DNA from 2 places in the Caldimonas aquatica genome. Region 2 is predicted to be linked to the other one. Evidence: predicted binding sites of a transcription regulator. Region 2 holds the regulator's gene; the other holds the start of a gene.

Region 1 (9,009 bases), 290 kb from region 2:
CACCTCCACCCAGTCTCCTTCGGCCAGGTCATCGAGGGAGCCCATCCCCTCCAGCACGGTCAACGGCCCTTGCACCGGATCGTCGATGGCCTCGATCGTCTGACCCATCACCTGCCGGGCCTCGCCCACCCGTTGCACCGGGCCGACGAGCGAGGCCGCCACGCTGATCGATCGCAGCACGGCCCGATCGACCTGCTGCTCGTAGGCGAGTTCGACCTGCTGGCCCAGCGCGACGCTGCGGGTGCGGAACTGCCCCGGCGCGATCTCCTCGCGGCCCGCCACCCCGTCGTCGTCGTAGACGACCCCGTCCACCACCACGCTGCCAAAGCCCGTGACGGTGCCCTGCGCCGAAGCAAGGGGAGCCCCCGTGCCTCCCGAGCCCACGCTGCCGCCGCACGACGTCAGCAGGAGGCCGACGACGAGAGCGGCAGCCAGGACCGCGGATGGCCAACGAACTCGCATGGAACTCACGCCTGGTCGGCAGCCCGCGCCGACGGGCCGTCCTCGCGCCGCTCGGGCTCGCTGTAGTAGTACACGCCGAAGCGCATCCGGTGCGGCCGGGGCTCGTCGCGGTCCGCCGCACACCGAGCGGACGCCTGGGTCACCATCTTCTGGAACACCTCTGCCCACAGTTCCCGCGCCAGCCTCGAGAGCTCCAGGGCCGAGCGCTCGCTCAGCCCGTCGGCAAAGACGGCTTGTTCCAGGAAGCGGGGATGATTGGTCGTCAGGTTGTGCACGGCGGCCGCCAGGTGATCGGCGCCATTGGCCGACAGCAGTGCAGCCAGCTCGGCGTGGTCTTCTGCCGGGACGAACGCCTCGGTCAGCAGCTCCACTTCGTCGCCGTCCAGCCTGACGAGCCTCAGCCGCACCAGTTCCTCCAGCACGGTGCGCGGATGCACGTCCGTGGACAGCTCCCGCGACAAAGCCTCGAACGAATCCTGGGCGCCGAGCCGGGGCAGCTTGCGTGGCCTGCCCTGCTCGTCGCGATACCGGGGGTCGGTCACCCAGCGGGTGAACACCTGCGAGACGAGCGACACCGACTTCGGCTTGAAGTCCCGGCCCTTGTGCTGGGAGAGCTGCCGGATGTCCTTGCGGTGCACACCGGACAGCACGCTCAGCGCCGAATCCGTGGCCTTGCGCCCGGAGGACTGGATCTCCTCCCGCGCGACCTGGACGAAGACGGACTTGAGCGCCGAGGCGAAGGCGCCGTACTGCACGCCGCTGCGGATCAGCCACCGTGCGATCGGCGCCATGACGATCAGACTGGCCCGCAAGGCCACATCGGCGTGCTCGTCGCTGGGCGCGACGGCCATCGGAGAACGCAGCGGCTGGGGTTCGGCTTTGTCGGTGCCGGTGCCGGAGGGTGTGTGCATCGACCGTGAGCGCAAACGCGGGACAATCGCGGGATTGTCGTGAACGGGCGGCGAGCCGCCGACTCGCGGGCGCCGGACGGGGCCCTGGAGTGGCCGAACGGCGAAGTTTTCCCACGTAGACGGGATGGTAGCCACACGCCTGGTGCGAACGCGAGTGTTGTTACTCTTGGAATGAACGATGCGGCGGCGCAGCAACCGGCGCGCCTGCCGGGGCTGTAAATCCTTGCTGCACGCCGCCGGCCAGGCCGTTCGGGGGGGCCCGGTGCCCGCCGCTCTTGAATCATCCCATCACGCCCCCATATCCACGGCTTCATCGGGAACCCGCCATGACAGAACCACAGCAATCGAACCTCGAGACACCGAACCCGGCGAACGCCGAGACCGAAAGCCAACCGAACGGCGCCGCCGCGCAGAACGAGACCGCAACGCCCCGCCAGACGCTCGAGCAGCAACTGGCAGAGCTGCAGGCCAAGCATGCCGAGATGGCCGACGCCTACCTCCGTGCCAAGGCGGAGGCGGAAAACACCCGGCGCCGGGCAGAAGAGGAAATGGCCAAGGCCCGCAAGTTCGCCATCGAGTCCTTCGCCGAGAGCCTGCTGCCCGTCAAAGACAGCCTCGAGGCCGCCCTTGCGGTGGAGAACGCCAGCCTCGAGCAGCTGCGCGAAGGCGTGCACGCCACCCTGCGGCAACTCAGCCAAGCGCTGGAGCGCAACAAGGTCCAGGAGATCAACCCCGGCGCGGGCAGCCGTTTCGACCCCCACCAGCACCAGGCCATCAGCATGGTGCCGTCGGACCAAGAGCCCAACACCATCGTCGCCGTGCTGCAAAAGGGCTACGTCATCGCCGAGCGCGTCCTGCGGCCCGCGCTGGTCACCGTCGCAGGCCCGAAGTGAGCCGGCGCCCTGCCGCCTCGGCCTCGGCCCCGCCCAGCGGCAGGCCCGCCCGGCGGCATGCACCCCGCATGGCCCGGCCAAAGCGCATTTCCGGCGCAGCGGCGCTTGAAAAGCCGCTGCGAAACCACAACTGAAGCGACAACCGAATCCCGGAATACCAAGGAGAACCGCATCATGGCAAAGATCATCGGCATCGACCTGGGCACCACGAACTCGTGCGTGGCCATCATGGAAGGCCAAACGCCGAAGGTGATCGAAAACAGCGAAGGCGCCCGTACGACGCCCTCGATCGTCGCCTACATGGAAGACGGCGAAATCCTGGTCGGCGCGCCGGCCAAGCGCCAGGCCGTCACCAACCCGAAGAACACCCTGTACGCGGTCAAGCGACTGATCGGCCGCAAGTTCACCGAGAAGGAAGTCCAGAAGGACATCGACCTGATGCCCTACACCATCGTGCCGGCCGACAACGGCGACGCGTGGGTCGAGGTGCGCGGCAAGAAGCTCGCGCCCCCGCAGGTCAGTGCCGAAGTGCTGCGCAAGATGAAGAAGACCGCCGAGGACTACCTCGGCGAGCCGGTCACCGAAGCCGTCATCACGGTGCCGGCCTACTTCAACGACGCGCAGCGCCAAGCCACCAAGGACGCCGGCCGCATCGCGGGGCTGGAGGTCAAGCGCATCATCAACGAGCCGACCGCCGCGGCGCTCGCGTTCGGTCTGGACAAGGCCGGCAAGGGCGACCGCAAGATCGCCGTCTATGACCTGGGCGGCGGCACGTTCGACATCTCGATCATCGAGATCGCCGACGTCGATGGCGAGAAGCAGTTCGAGGTGCTGTCCACCAACGGCGACACGTTCCTGGGCGGCGAGGACTTCGACCAGCGCATCATCGACTACATCATCGGCGAGTTCAAGAAGGAACAGGGCGTGGACCTGACCAAGGACGTGCTCGCCCTGCAGCGCCTGAAGGAAGCCGCCGAGAAAGCCAAGATCGAACTGTCGTCCAGCCAGCAGACCGAGATCAACCTGCCCTACATCACGGCCGACGCCTCGGGCCCGAAGCACCTGAACATCAAGCTCACCCGGGCCAAGCTCGAGGCCCTGGTCGAGGACCTGATCGAGCGCACCATCGAGCCGTGCCGCATCGCGATCAAGGACGCTGGCGTCAAGGTCAGCGAGATCGACGACGTGATCCTGGTGGGCGGCATGACGCGCATGCCCAAGGTGCAGGAGAAGGTCAAGGAGTTCTTCGGCAAGGACCCGCGCAAGGACGTCAACCCCGACGAAGCGGTGGCGATCGGCGCCGCGATCCAGGGTGCCGTGCTGTCGGGTGAGCGCACCGACGTGCTGCTGCTCGACGTCACCCCGCTGTCGCTGGGCATCGAGACCCTGGGCGGCGTGATGACCAAGATGATCAAGAAGAACACCACCATCCCGACCAAGTTCTCGCAGGTGTTCTCCACCGCCGACGACAACCAACCGGCCGTGACGATCAAGGTCTATCAGGGCGAGCGCGAGATGGCCGCCGGCAACAAGCTGCTGGGCGAGTTCAACCTCGAGGGCATCCCGCCGGCGCCCCGCGGCGTGCCGCAGATCGAAGTCACCTTCGACATCGACGCCAACGGCATCCTGCACGTCTCGGCCAAGGACAAAGGCACCGGCAAGGAGAACAAGATCACCATCAAGGCCAACTCGGGCCTGACCGAGGAGGAAATCCAGAAGATGGTGAAGGACGCCGAGCTCAACGCCGCCGAGGACAAGAAGAAGCTCGAACTCGTGCAGGCCAAGAACCAGGCCGACGCCCTGGTTCACAGCGTGCGCAAGTCGCTCTCGGAATACGGCGACAAACTCGAGGCCGGCGAGAAGGAGAAAATCGAGGCCGCGATCAAGGACGTCGAGGAAGCGCTCAAGGGCGACGACAAGGCGACCATCGACGCCAAGACCGAAGCCCTGGTGGCCGCGTCGCAGAAGCTCGGCGAGAAGATGTACGCCAACGCGCAGGCCGAAGCCACCCCGGCGGGGGCCGAGGCCGCGCAGGCCAGCGCCGGTCAGTCTGCGGGCGGCAAACCGGCCGACGACAATGTGGTCGACGCCGAATTCACCGAGGTCAAGGACAAGAAGTAACCCGGGCGGCGGGCCGACCCGCGTGCACACCCCCGTGGGCCGTCCCGCTCACGGGGGCTTTGCGTTTGACCGCCCCACTACGACACCATGGCAAAGCGTGACTATTACGAAGTCCTCGGCGTGGCCAAGAACGCCGACGACGACGAGATCAAGAAGGCCTACCGCAAGCTGGCCATGAAGTACCACCCGGACCGCAACCAGGGTGACAAGGCCAAGGAGGCGGAAGAGAAGTTCAAGGAGGCCAAAGAGGCCTACGAGATCCTCTCCGACCCCAAGAAGCGTGCGGCCTACGACCAGTACGGTCACGCCGGGGTCGACCCGTCTCTGGGCGCGGGCGGCTTTCGCGGGGGCCCGGAAGGCTTCGGCGGATTCGCCGAAGCCTTCGGCGACATCTTCGGCGACATCTTCGGGGCGGGCGGCGGTCGCCGCGGCGGCCCCCAGGTCTATCGCGGCAACGACCTGTCGTACGCGATGGAAATCACCCTCGAGGAGGCTGCCGCCGGCAAGGAGGCACAGATCCGCGTGCCGACCTGGGACGACTGCGAAACCTGCCACGGCACCGGCGCCAAACCCGGCACCTCGCCCAAGACCTGCCCCACCTGCGCGGGCTCCGGCACGGTGCACCTGCGACAGGGCTTCTTCAGCATCCAGCAAACGTGTCCGCACTGTCACGGCGCGGGCCGCATCATCCCCCACCCCTGCCCCACCTGCGAGGGTCAGGGGCGCGTCAAGCGCACCAAGACGCTCGAGGTCAAGATTCCGGCCGGCATCGACGACGGCATGCGCATCCGCTCCGCCGGCAACGGCGAACCCGGCCTCAACGGCGGTCCGCCGGGCGATCTGTACATCGAGATCCGCCTGAAGAAGCACGACATCTTCGAGCGCGATGGCGACGACCTGCACTGCACCGTGCCGGTGAGCATCACGACCGCCGCGTTGGGCGGCACCATCGAAGTGCCCACCCTGGGCGGACGGGCCGAGATCGAGCTGCCCGAAGGCACCCAGCACGGCAAGACCTTCCGCCTGCGCGGCAAAGGGATCAAGGGCGTGCGCTCCGCCTACCCGGGCGATCTGTATTGCCACATCGCCGTCGAGATCCCGGTCAAGCTCACCGAACACCAGCGCAAGCTGATGCGAGAACTGGACGAGTCGCTCAAGAAAGGCGGCGATCGCCACTCGCCCAATGCCCGCAGCTGGGCCGACCGCGTGAAGGACCTCTTCAAGTGAACGCGGGTGGGCCGCACCCGGCCCGGCCCACCCTCGCCTTCTGGCGCTTCGACCTCGCCGTCGCGGCCTTCGGGCTCGTCACCCTCGTCCTGTGGGATGCCGCGGCCCGCGATCTCGCGGTGATGCGCTGGATCGGGGGCCCCGGCGGCTTTCCGTGGCGCGACCATCCGCTCACCTCCACCCTCCTGCACGAAGGCGGACGGTGGTTGAGCGGCCTGGCGCTCTCGGGGTTTGCGCTTCTGGCCTGGCGGCCCATGGGATGGTGGAGCCGCGTGCCGGCCGCGACCAGACGCTGGCAGCTCGCAGCCGTCGTGCTGTGCCTCCTGGCCATTCCACTGCTGAAGAAGGCGAGCCTGACCAGTTGCCCCTGGGACTTGGCCGAGTTCGGCGGCCGGGCGGCGTACCTCAGCCACTGGGCACTGGGACAAACCGATGGAGGCCCGGGGCACTGCTTTCCTTCGGGGCACGCCTCGGGGGCCTTCGCGTTCCTGGCGGGCTACTTCGCCCTGCGCGAGGCGGACGGGCGCCGAGCGCGGGCCTGGCTCGCGGGAGTGGTCTCCTCGGGGCTGCTGTTCGGTGCGGCGCAGACGCTGCGCGGCGCCCACTACCCCAGCCACACGCTCTATACGGCCTGGATCTGCTGGAGCCTGTGCGCCTCCACCTTCCATCTGGCCCACCATCTCATCCGCCGCGCTGACGCCTCCCGGCTCTGAACGCGAGCGCGGGAACGCTGCGCCCCCGAAAGCCTCGCTCCCCCTCGCTCCCCCTCGCCCCCCTCGCCCCCCTCGCCCCCCTCGTCCCCCTCGTCCCCCTCGTCCCCCTCGTCCCCCTCGTCCCCCTCGTCCCCCTCGTCCCCCTCGTCCCCCTCGTCCCCCTCGTCCCCCTCGTCCACGGGCGCTTCCCCTGCCGCGTCTCCCGCTCGTGGCTCAGAAGAGCTCCTGCTGCCTTCCCCGACGGGGAGGCACGAAGGCCGAGGTGTCCAGGGCCGGCGCCGCGCCCTCGATGCCGCAGCGCTTCGCGGCCTGGCGCACGCGCTGTCGCACCAGTTGCGCCCACAAGCCGTCGCCCTTCATGCGCTTGCCGAACTCCGCGCGATAGTCACGCCCCCCGTGCATCTCGCGCACATGAGCCATCACCCGTGCGGCGCGCTCGGGGAAGTGACGCGCCAGCCAGTCCTGAAACAGCGGGTCCACCTCCCAAGGCAGTCGCAGCACCGTGTAGTGGATCGAGGCGGCGCCGGCGTCGGCCGCCGCCTCGATGATGCGCTCGATCTCCGGCTCGTTGATGAACGGGATGATGGGTGCGACGTTCACGCCCACCGGCACACCGGCCTCCCGCAGCCGCCGCACCGTTTGCAGCCGCCGATGGGGCGCTGCCGCACGCGGTTCGAGCTTGCGGGCGAGCGCGGGGTCGAGCGTCGTGATGCTCACCGACACCCAGGCCTGCTGCCGCGCGGCCGCCGAGGCCAGCAGATCGAGGTCCCGCTCGATCCCCGAGGACTTGGTCACGATGGTGTAGGGGTGCCGGCAACGCTCGAGCACCTCGAGCACCTGGCGGGTGATCCCCAGCCGCCGCTCCACCGGCTGGTAGGCGTCGGTTGCGGAGCCGATGTTGACCGGCGAGGGCCGGTACGAGGGCTTCGCCAGCTCCTCCTCCAGCCGCTCGGCCGCATTGACCTTGGCGACGATCCGCGTCTCGAAGTCCAGGCCCGGAGAAAGGTTGAGGTAGCTGTGCGTCGGCCGCGCGTAGCAGTAGATGCAACCGTGCTCGCAGCCGCGGTACGGGTTGATCGACAGCTCGAAGGGGACGTCGGGGGAGTCGTTGCGCGCGAGGAGGGACTTGGCCCGCTCCTCGATCACCTGCGTGGCCGCCGGCAGGGTTTCGAGCGCCGCCTGCTGGTCCAGCGTGCCCCACCCGTCATCGAAAGGCTCCCGGCTCTCGCGCTCGAAGCGGTGAGCGATGCGCACCGGCGTGCCGCGGCCCTTGAGGCCGGGCGGCGACGGCAGACAGGGCGGCAAGCGAGCAGTCACGGGCCATCAGTGCTGTATACCCATACAGTATACGCACTCGGCGGGCGCCGCGAAAGCCGCAGCGCCGCCTCCCGGCCGGCGTCCGCCTGCCCCGGTCGCGTCAGCGCGCGACGCCGGTCAGGGCGCGCACAACTCCTGCCGGGCCGCCTCGTACTCGCTGCGCAGCCGCTCGATCAGCACCCGGGCGGGCACGACTTCCTTGACCGCAGCGATGCCCTGGCCGCAGCCCCAGATGTCCTTCCAGGCCTTCTTGGCCCCTTCGCCACCGCCGAAGTCCATCTTGCTCGGATCGCTTTGCGGGAGGTTGTCCGGGTCCAGGCCGGCGTTGACGATGGAGCCCCGCAGGTAGTTGCCGTGCACGCCGGTGAAGAGGTTCGAGTACACGATGTCCTGGCTCGTACTCTCGACGATCATCTGCTTGTACCCCTCCACTGCCCGCGCCTCCTCGGTCGCGATGAAGGCCGAGCCGATGTAGGCGAAGTCGGCTCCCATCGCGCGCGCTGCCAGGATCGCGCGGCCGGTGGCGATGGCGCCGGACAAGGCCAGCGGACCGTCGAACCACTCGCGGATCTCCTGCACCAGCGCAAAGGGGCTGGTCGTGCCGGCGTGGCCGCCCGCGCCGGCCGCCACGGCGATGAGGCCGTCGGCGCCCTTCTCGATCGCCTTGCGTGCGAACGTGTTGTTGATCACGTCGTGCAGCACGACCCCACCGTAGGAGTGGACGGCCTGATTCACCTCCGGGCGCGCACCCAACGACGTGATGATGACAGGCACCTTGTACTTGACGCACAGCTCCAGGTCGTGCTCCAGCCGGTCGTTGGACTTGTGCACGATCTGGTTGATCGCGAACGGCGCGGCCGGCCGCTCGGGGTGCGCGCGGTTGTACGCCGCGAGCGTTTCGGTGATCTCGGCCAGCCACTCGTCGAGTTGCGAGGCCGGGCGGGCATTGAGCGCCGGCATCGATCCGACGATGCCGGCTTTGCACTGCTCGATCACCAGCTTGGGGTTGCTGATGATGAACAGTGGCGAGCCGATCACCGGCATCGACAGTTGCTTGAGGATCGCGGGTACGGACACGTGCTTGTCTCCTTCGTTGATGTGCGGTGCTCGCCTCAGAAAGCCTCGACCGGCAAGGCCGTGACGCTCTCGCCGCCTTCGACGATCGCATCACGCAGGCCAGGCACCCGGGCCAGCAGGTGCTCGGCGTAGAAGCGGGCGGTGGCGATCTTGGCGCGCATGAAGGCCTCGTCCTGCCCTTGCGCGAGCCGCTCCTCGGCAGCGATCAGCCCGCGCGCCATCTGCCAGCCGGCCATCAGGTTGCCGGCAAGCATCAGGTACGGGACGCTCCCGGCGAACACGGCGTTC
Region 2 (9,009 bases):
CACGGCCAGCGTGCTGGGCAGCTTCGCCGTCGTGACCATGTTGACCAAGAACGCCTTCCTCGAGGAGATCCGCAAGCAGTACGTGCTCACGGCCCGCGCGAAGGGGCTGGAGGAGCGGCGCGTGTTGTGGAAGCACGTGTTCCGCAACGCGCTCATTCCCATCGTCACCGGCTTTCCGGCAGCGTTCATCGGCGCGTTCTTCACCGGCTCGTTGCTCATCGAGACGCTGTTCTCGCTCGACGGGCTGGGCCTGCTGAGCTACGAGTCCGTGATCCGGCGCGACTACCCGGTGGTGCTGGGTACGCTGTACCTTTTCACCCTGATCGGCCTGGTCACCAAGTTGATCTCGGACCTGTGCTACGTGTGGGTGGACCCGCGCGTCAAGTTCGACTGAGGAGCCATGACGATCGCAACGCCCTCGGGCCCCTTGGCAGCCGCTGCCCCGACCGCCCCGGCCCCTTCCGTGTCTCCCGCTCGTCGCGCGTGGCTGCGCTTCAAGCGCCGGCGGCTGGGCTACTGGAGCTTCGTCATCTTCTGCGTGCTGGTGGTGCTGAGCCTCGGCGCGGAGCTGCTGTCCAACGACAAGCCCCTGGTCGTGAGGTACGAGGGGCAGTGGTACTTCCCGTTGATTCACAACCCGCCCGAGACGGTGTTCGGAGGCGACTTCGAGACGCCGACCGACTACCTGGACCCGTTCATCCACGAGCAGCTCCAGCGGGGTGACAACTTCGCGGTCTACCCGCCCAATCCGTATCACCACGGCACCATCAACTACTTCGCCACCGAGCCGAACCCCGCGCCGCCTTCGTCGCAGAACCTGCTGGGCACCGACGATCGCGGGCGCGACGTGCTGGCGCGTCTGCTGTACGGCTTCCGGATCTCGGTGCTCTTCGCCTTGGCGCTGACGGCGATCGGCGTGGTGCTCGGGGTGGTGACGGGGGCCATCCAGGGCTACTACGGCGGCCGCACCGACCTTGCGTTCCAGCGCTTCATCGAGATCTGGGGGGCGATGCCGGAGCTGTACCTGCTCATCATCTTCTCGGCGCTCTTCAGCCCGAGCATCACGCTGCTGCTCGTGCTGCTCAGCCTGTTCGGCTGGATGGGCTTGTCCGACTATGTGCGTGCCGAGTTCCTGCGCAACCGCCAGCTCGACTACGTCCGGGCGGCCCGGGCGCTGGGACTGTCCAACTGGCAGATCATCTGGCGGCACATCCTGCCCAACAGCCTCACGCCGGTGGTGACCTTCCTGCCGTTTCGCATGAGCGCGGCCATCCTCGCGCTCACGTCGCTCGATTTCCTCGGGCTCGGTGTGCCGCCCGGCACGCCCAGCCTCGGCGAGCTGCTGGCCCAGGGCAAGAACAACCTGGACGCCTGGTGGATCTCGCTGTCCACCTTCGCGGTGCTCGTCATCACGTTGCTCCTTTTGACCTTCACGGGCGACGCGCTGCGCGATGCGTTGGACCCGCGCACGCCCGACGACCCCAAGGCCGGGCGCCGCCGTGCAGCGGAGCTGTCGCCGCCCGGGGTGGCGGTGTCCGCGACGGCCAAGCCGGAGGTTCGGCGATGAAGCGGGCGCCGGCGAGCTGGGAGAGGGCGTGGGAGGCCGCCCGGGCCGCGGCGATCGCACGGCGAGGTGGGCTGATGGGAGGAGCCAGGCGATGACGACGATCTCGGAGCACATGCCGCCGTTGCTCGACGTGCGCGGGCTGCGGGTGCGCTTCGGCGAGCACGAAGTGGTGCACGGAGTGGACCTGCAAATCTGGCCTGGGCAGAGGCTCGCGCTGGTGGGCGAGTCGGGGTCAGGCAAGACGGTAACGGCCTTGTCCTTGTTGCGGCTCGCGGCAGGGGCGGAGGTGACGGGGCAGGCGCTGCTGTACCCGAGAGCGGGCGATCGGGAGCCGGTGCGCGATCTGCTCGGCCTCGGGGAACGCGACCTGCGTGCCGTCCGGGGACGAGACATCGCGATGATCTTCCAGGAGCCCATGACAGCGCTCAACCCGCTCTATCCGGTGGGCGACCAGATCGCCGAGGTGCTGCAGCTCAAGCACGGACTGACGCGCAGCCAGGCGTGGCAGCGGGCGATCGGGTTGCTGCAAGACACCGGCATCCCCGAGCCCGCCCGGCGCGCCAGGGCCTTCCCGCATCAGCTGTCGGGGGGGCAGCGCCAGCGCGCGATGATTGCCATGGCGCTGGCCGGCGAGCCGCGGCTCTTGCTCGCCGACGAGCCGACCACCGCCCTGGACGTCACGGTGCGACAGCAGATCCTGGAACTGCTCGCGCAGTTGCAGGCGCGCACCGGCATGGCGGTTCTGCTCATCACGCACGACTTGAACCTGGTGAAACGCTTCGCTCAGCGCGTCGCGGTGATGGAGAACGGCCATCTGGTCGAGCAAGGTCGGGTCGAAGATGTCTTCCGTGCGCCCCAGCATCCATACACGCGCAAGCTGATCGACAGCCGCCCGGTGCGCGACGTCGACGAGCCTGCGGGCGGCGAGGTGCTGATGCAGGCACAAGGGTTGAAGGTCTCCTACCCGGTGCCCGTCCCCGGACTCAAGGGCTGGTTCCGCAAGGGGCGCTTCGAGGCGGTGAAGGGTGCCCAGGTGCGTCTTGCTGCGGGGCGCACGCTGGGCGTGATCGGAGAGTCGGGCTCCGGCAAGTCCACTCTCGCGCTCGCGGTGCTGGGCCTGTTGCCGAGCGAGGGTGAACTGGAAGTCTGCGGCGGCCGGTGGGCCTACCGGCAAAGTGCGGATCGACCGTTGCGTCGGCAATTGCAGGTGGTCTTCCAGGACCCGTTCTCGTCGCTTTCGCCGCGCATGACCGTGGGCGAGCTGGTGGGTGAGGGCCTGCGTGTGCATGCGCCGGAGCTCGACGCGCAGGCACGGCGGGCCCGGGTGGCCCAGGCACTGGCCGACGTCGGGCTCACCGAGTCGCAGTTCCCCGGGCTGCTGGACCGCTACCCGCACGAATTCTCGGGCGGGCAGCGGCAGCGGCTGGCCATTGCCCGCGCCCTCGTGGTGGACCCGCGCGTGCTCGTGCTGGACGAACCGACCAGCGCATTGGACGTCACCATCCAGCAGCAAGTGCTGAGGCTGCTCCAGCGATTGCAGCGGGAGCGGGGCCTGGCCTACCTGCTCATCACCCACGACGTGGACGTGATCCGCGCGATGGCCCACGACGTGATCGTCATGAAGGACGGCGAGGTGGTCGAAAGCGGCCCCGTGGAGGACGTGCTCGAGTCGCCGCGACATTCCTACACGCAGCGGCTGGTCGCCGCAGCGCTGCCGGAGGACGCCCTCTGAGTGCCAAGGCCCGGCCCTGGCCAGGCCCAGTCCGGCCACGCCCACCGCGAGCCTAGGAGGTGTGGGCCTCGGAACTGGCGCGCGCTTCCTCGCGCGCCAGACGGTCCAGGGCCTGGCACACCTCGTCCAGGCGGCCGCTCACCACCGCACGCCGTCGATCGTGCGGGTCCTGCCGCACGCGCACGCGCGGCTGCGCGTCGCCCAGGTGCAGGGGCGCGGGCGGAAGCGCAATGTCGGCCTGCCACGCGAGTTGCAGGGTGCGCCCCAGGGGCCGGTTGTCCGTGCGCACCTGCACCTGCGCACCTCGGACGCCCGGGCAGAGCAAAGCCAGCCTCGCGTCCGCCCACAGGTCGTCCCACCGTGCAAGGCTGGGGCGCACCACGCAGACCCATGCACCGGTGCGTCGGGCCAGCCGGCGCAGGCGCCGCACCCCCGCGGCCGGAGCTTCCAGGGCCCACACCAGGAGCAGTGCCCTGCGGCCTTGCCGAGCGAACCAGCGGTCGGCGGCGTCGCAGGCGGCTTGCCACTCGGCCGCCGTGCGCAGCGCCGGAAGGATGGTGGCCCCGTGGTTCTGCTCGCCGCGTGCCCCGGAGGGGTGAACGTCTCCCGACACGCACCAGTCTGCGGTGACGCAGGAGGGCAGGGGACTGCTTGGCGGCAGACCGAGGAGTGCGACGGGGTGGCCGCAGACAGTGGCGTGGCGAAGCAGCGGCCAGAGCAGCGGGATCTCCGTCCACCCCGGGTGTGGAGAGCACACCTCGACCACTTCGCCGGCCTGCCAGCCGCCCGAGGGCAAGGCCTCGTCCAAGGCCGTCCAGCCGGTCGGCACGGGGGCCGTGCCCCCCGTTGCCTCCTCGGTGCGGGGCCGCATGCCCATCCACTCACCGAGCCGGCGCACCAAGGCTTGCGGCCAGCGAAGCATCCGAGGGGGCCGGGGCAGGAGGAAGGGGCCCTGAAGAGACGGGCCCCGAAGTGACGGGCCCTGGAGCGACGGCGACCGCCCCCGCGCCGCGGGGGCCCGCACGTTCGGGACGGGCGAGGCCGCAACCGCGGTGCCGAAGTTGAGGCACAGGTCGAGTGAATGAGATGCAGGCATGTCCAACTCCGAAATATCAAGAACCGCAATGACGTTTCGGCAGGATTGGAGGCAAGGGCACAAGCGCTCGAGAGACGCTTGGCCTGGCACCACCCGCGGGGCTCGACGGCAGCCTTTCCGCTGCACGGCGAGCGCCCGCCACCCGCGGGCGGCACATGAATTCAACCCGGGCATTCAAGCCGGGCGCGCCGAGCCTCGGACGCGCGCCCGGTTCACATCAGCATCGTGTTGCGGATGAGGCCGACTGCGATGCCCTCGAGCTCGAAGTCCTGGCCTGGCTCGACGATGATGCTGGGGTAGTCGGGGTTCTCGGCGACCAGCTCGATGTGCTGCCGGTGCCGGCGCAGCCGCTTGACCGTCACCTCGTCGCCCAGCCGGGCGACGACGATCTGGCCGTTCTTGGCCTCCTTGCTGCGTTGCACCGCGAGCAGATCGCCGTCGAGGATGCCCGCATCGCGCATGCTCATGCCGCGTACTTTGAGGAGGTAGTCCGGGCGGCGCTGGAAGAGCGTGGCCTCGACGTGCACCGTCTGATCGATGTGCTCTTGCGCGAGGATGGGGCTGCCGGCTGCGACGCGGCCCACCAGCGGCAGCGCGAGTTGCGCGAGGCTGGGCAAGGGCAGATTGAACTGCTTGATGCGCGACTCGTGCAGGGATCGCAGTGTGTCAGACTTGAGCCGGATGCCCCGCGAGGTGCCGCCCACCAGTTCGATCACGCCCTTGCGGGCCAGCGCCTGGAGGTGCTCTTCGGCCGCGTTCGCCGAGCGAAAACCGAGTTCGGCCGCGATCTCGGCCCGCGTGGGGGGCGCTCCGGTACGCTCGATCGCGCTCTGGATCAGGTCGAGCACCTGTTGCTGGCGGGCGGTGAGCTTGGGCGATTCGGACATGAGCGGTTCTCCAACGGCGCCCCGCACGTGAGCGGGGCGGCAAGGTGGTGACGGACAGGCCCGGGCCGCCGCGCACACACCCAGGCGCTTGCGCCACTGTTCGGGCATCCAGTATCTGTATTTTTATCCAGGATGGCGGGAAATGCAAAACCAATCGAAGCGGGTGGTGGTGCTGGGCACGGGGGGAACGATCGCCGGCACGGCAGCGAGCAGCAGTGACCACACGGGTTACAGGGCGGGCCAACTCGCCGTGCAGGCCTTGGTGGAGGCGGTGCCTGCGCTGCGTGACATGCCGCTGGAGGCCGAACAGGTCGCGCAACTCGACAGCAAGGACATGGACTACGCGACGTGGCAGACGCTGGCGCGGCGGGTCGGTCACCACCTGGCGCGCGAGGAGGTGTGCGGCGTCGTCATCACGCACGGCACGGACACGTTGGAAGAGACGGCCTACTTCCTGCAGCGCGTCCTCGGGCCCACCAAGCCGGTGGTGCTGACCGCGGCGATGCGCCCGGCCACCGCGCTCCACCCGGACGGTCCGCAGAACCTGCTCGATGCGGTCGGTGTGGCGCGCCATCCGCAGGCCCGGGGCGTGGTGGCGGTCGTCGCAGGGACGATCCACGGGGCGATCGAGGTACGCAAGGTCCACACCTACCGGCTCGACGCCTTCGGCAGCGGCGACGCGGGGCCGATCGGCTGCGTGGAGGAGGGGCGCGTGCGGCAGTGGCGGCCCTGGCCGCAGGGGGAGCCGCTCGGGCTCGGTGTGCTCGAGCCCGACCCCGCAGGCTGGCCGCGCGTCGAGATCGTGACCAGCCACACGCACGCCGATGGGGCCTTGGTGCGCGCGCTGTGCAACCTGGGAGTCGCTGGGCTGGTGGTGGCGGCGACGGGCAATGGCACCGTGCACCGTGAGTTGGAGACGGCGCTGCTGGAGGCCCAGGCGGCCGGCGTGCGGGTGTTGCGCAGTACCCGCTGCCTGGAGGGGCCGATCGTGGGTCGGGAGGGGGATGCCTTGCCGGTCACCCCCCTCATCCCGAGCAAGGCGCGGGTGGAACTGCTGTTGCGCTTGATGGCCGGTCGTTGACTCCGGCCCACAGCCCGGCCTCCGTCAGTTCTGTCACGCCAGGCTGAGCTTGACCTCGATGTTGTTGCGCGTCGCGTTCGAATAGGGGCAGACGCGATGCGCCGCCTCGACCAGGGCGCGAGCCTCGTCGCCGGGCAGTCCGGGCAGCGCGACGATCAGTTCGGCTTCCAGGCCGAAACCATTCGCAATGGGACCGATGCCGACCCGCGCGGTGACCGACGCGTCTGCCGGCAGCGCCACCTTCTTGTGCGCCGCGACGAACTTCATCGCGCTCAGGAAACACGCCGAGTAGCCGGCGGCGAACAGCTGCTCGGGGTTGGTGCCGGCACCGCCTGCGCCGCCGAGTTCGCGAGGGGTGCGCAGCTTGACGTCCAGCGTGCCGTCGGGTGTCGCGGCGCGGCCGTCACGGCCGCCTGTGGCGGTGGCTTCGGCACGGTACAGGGCTTTTTCGAGTTTCACAGGGTTCCTTTCAGCGGAGGACAGAGGTCGTGCTCATGCCGCGTCCTGCTTGCGCTCGCGAGGCAGGGCGGCCGGTTGCAGCCGGCGGCGCAGGGCGTGCAGGCGCTGTCGCAAGTCGATGATTTCTTCGATGCTGCATTGGGTCGCGCAGGCGACCTCTTTCGGCACCTGCACGGCGCGACGTCGAAGCGCGCGGCCTTCGCTCGTCAAGTGGACGAGCACGCGACGCTCGTCGTCGGTGGCCCGTTCACGACGCACCAGGCCCGCCGCTTCCAGGCGCTTGAGCAGGGGCGTGAGGGTGCCCGAATCGAGCTGCAGGCGTTCACCCAGCTCGCTGACCGATCTGCCATCCGTCTCCCACAGCACCAGCATGACCAGGTACTGCGGGTAGGTGAGGCCGAGGCGGTCGAGCATCGGCTTGTAGAGCTTGGTCATCGCCAGCGAGGCGGAATACAGCGCGAAGCAGAGCTGGTTGTCCAGCAGGAGCAGGTCGTCTTCGGCGACAGGGGTAGGGCGGCGCGGCATGGTGGAGATTGTCGAGCACAATTAAATAGCACGCAATAGAAGCGACAAAAACCGTTTCGAGAGAAGGGGCGGGAACGAGGGTGGTCCTCGGCCAGAGTGAGATGAAGAACGGCCATGCCCCGCATCGCTGCGACGCAGGTCGGACAAGAACGGGGCCGCCCCGCCGCGCGGGCAGTGTCAGGGCGGAGGGTCGGGCTGTTCGGGCTGTTCGGGCTACGAGGCGCCGAGCGCTTCGAGCTGGTCCGCGAGTTCCAGCCAGCGTGTCTCTGCGGCTTCGAGCGCCTCGGACACGGCCTTCAGCCGGCGCCCGTGGTCGGCCAACTCGGCAGGGCTGAGGCCCCCGCCGGCCAGGGCTTGTTCGAGCGCCTGCTTTTCCTCGGTCAGGCGGGCGACATCGGCTTCCACCGCCGCGAGCGCCTTCTTGATCGGTTTGGCTTGCTCGGCGAGGCGTTGCCGGGCCTGCGCTTGCGCGCGGCGTTCGTCGCGGCGGTTGGCGCCGCTTTCCTGCGCGGCGCCCGACGCAGGGGAATCCCCGCGGGCGAGGGCTTCGCGCTGCAGGCGGGCCTGCTCGAGCAGCCAACGCTGGTAGTCGTCGAGGTCGCCGTCGAAGGGTTCGACGCGGCCCTTGGCGACGAGCCAGAACTCGTCGCAGACCTCACGCAGCAGCGCGCGGTCGTGGCTCACCAGCATCACCGTGCCCTCGAACTCGTTGAGCGCCATGCTGAGCGCCTCGCGCGTCGTCAGGTCGAGGTGGTTGGTCGGCTCGTCGAGCAGCAGCAGGTTGGGGCGCTGCCAGACGAGCATCGCGAGCACCAGGCGGGCCTTCTCGCCGCCACTCATGGAGCCCACGCTTTGCTGCGCCATGTCGCCTATGAACCGGAAGCCGCCGAGGAAGTCCCGCAGTTCCTGCTCGCGGGCCTGGGGGCTGACCTCCTTGGCGAGGCGGATCAGGTGCTGCAGCGGGTTCTCGTCCGGCCGCAGCACATCCATCTCCTGCTGCGCGAAATAGCCGATCGCCAGGCCCTTGCCCTCGGTGAGTTGTCCGTCGATGGGTGCCAGGACGCGGGCGATCGTCTTGACGAGGGTCGACTTGCCCTGGCCGTTGGCGCCCAGGATGCCGATGCGCTGGCCGGCGAGCACGGTGCGGTTCACGTCGTGCACGATGACCGCGGGAGCCCCTCCCGGCGTGGCGGCCGGGTAGCCGCATGCCACGCCCTTGAGCGAGAGCATGGGATTGGGCAGGCTGGCCGGTTCGCGGAACTCGAAGCTGAAGTCCGAGCTGGTCAGCACCGGCGCCAGCTTTTCCATCCGCTCCAGTGCCTTCACCCGGCTTTGGGCCTGGCGCGCCTTCGTGGCCTTGGCCTTGAAGCGGTCGATGAAGCGCTGCAGCTGCGCGATGCGCTCCTGCTGGCGCTCGTAGGCGGCCTGCTGCTGAGCGAGCCGCTCGGCCCGCAGGGTCTCGAAGGCGCTGTAGTTGCCGCCATAGCGCGTGAGCTTGCCGTCCTCCAGGTGGACGGTCACGCGGGTCACCGCGTCGAGGAACTCACGGTCGTGGCTGATCACGAGCAGCGTGCCCTCGAAGCGCTTGAGCCAGCTCTCCAGCCACACCAGCGCATCCAGATCCAGGTGGTTGGTCGGCTCGTCGAGCAGGAGCAGGTCTGC

Evidence for each region. The regulator LexA, encoded in region 2, represses DNA repair genes until DNA is damaged. The targets are predictions, from matches to a motif close to ACTGTATNNNNATACAGT.
Region 1: the regulator LexA is predicted to act here: its motif matches at 7,656-7,673, upstream of OMP39_RS09410 (PA0069 family radical SAM protein).

Annotation. Positions count from the first base shown of each region.
Region 1 covers NZ_CP110257.1:2,074,067-2,083,075, forward strand. The annotation lists gene OMP39_RS09380 (DUF5666 domain-containing protein) at 1-462, opposite strand, end outside; gene OMP39_RS09385 (DUF6502 family protein) at 468-1,373, opposite strand; gene grpE (nucleotide exchange factor GrpE) at 1,700-2,266, shown strand; gene dnaK (molecular chaperone DnaK) at 2,441-4,387, shown strand; gene dnaJ (molecular chaperone DnaJ) at 4,475-5,614, shown strand; gene OMP39_RS09405 (phosphatase PAP2 family protein) at 5,611-6,327, shown strand; gene OMP39_RS09410 (PA0069 family radical SAM protein) at 6,541-7,644, opposite strand; gene OMP39_RS09415 (NAD(P)H-dependent flavin oxidoreductase) at 7,762-8,688, opposite strand; gene OMP39_RS09420 (acyl-CoA dehydrogenase) at 8,757-9,009, opposite strand, start outside.
Region 2 covers NZ_CP110257.1:1,786,214-1,795,222, reverse strand. The annotation lists gene OMP39_RS08115 (microcin C ABC transporter permease YejB) at 1-394, shown strand, start outside; gene OMP39_RS08110 (ABC transporter permease) at 401-1,567, shown strand; gene OMP39_RS08105 (ABC transporter ATP-binding protein) at 1,659-3,299, shown strand; gene OMP39_RS08100 (hypothetical protein) at 3,352-4,170, opposite strand; gene lexA (transcriptional repressor LexA) at 4,608-5,282, opposite strand; gene OMP39_RS08090 (asparaginase) at 5,425-6,363, shown strand; gene OMP39_RS08085 (organic hydroperoxide resistance protein) at 6,397-6,822, opposite strand; gene OMP39_RS08080 (MarR family winged helix-turn-helix transcriptional regulator) at 6,856-7,347, opposite strand; gene OMP39_RS08075 (ABC-F family ATP-binding cassette domain-containing protein) at 7,561-9,009, opposite strand, start outside.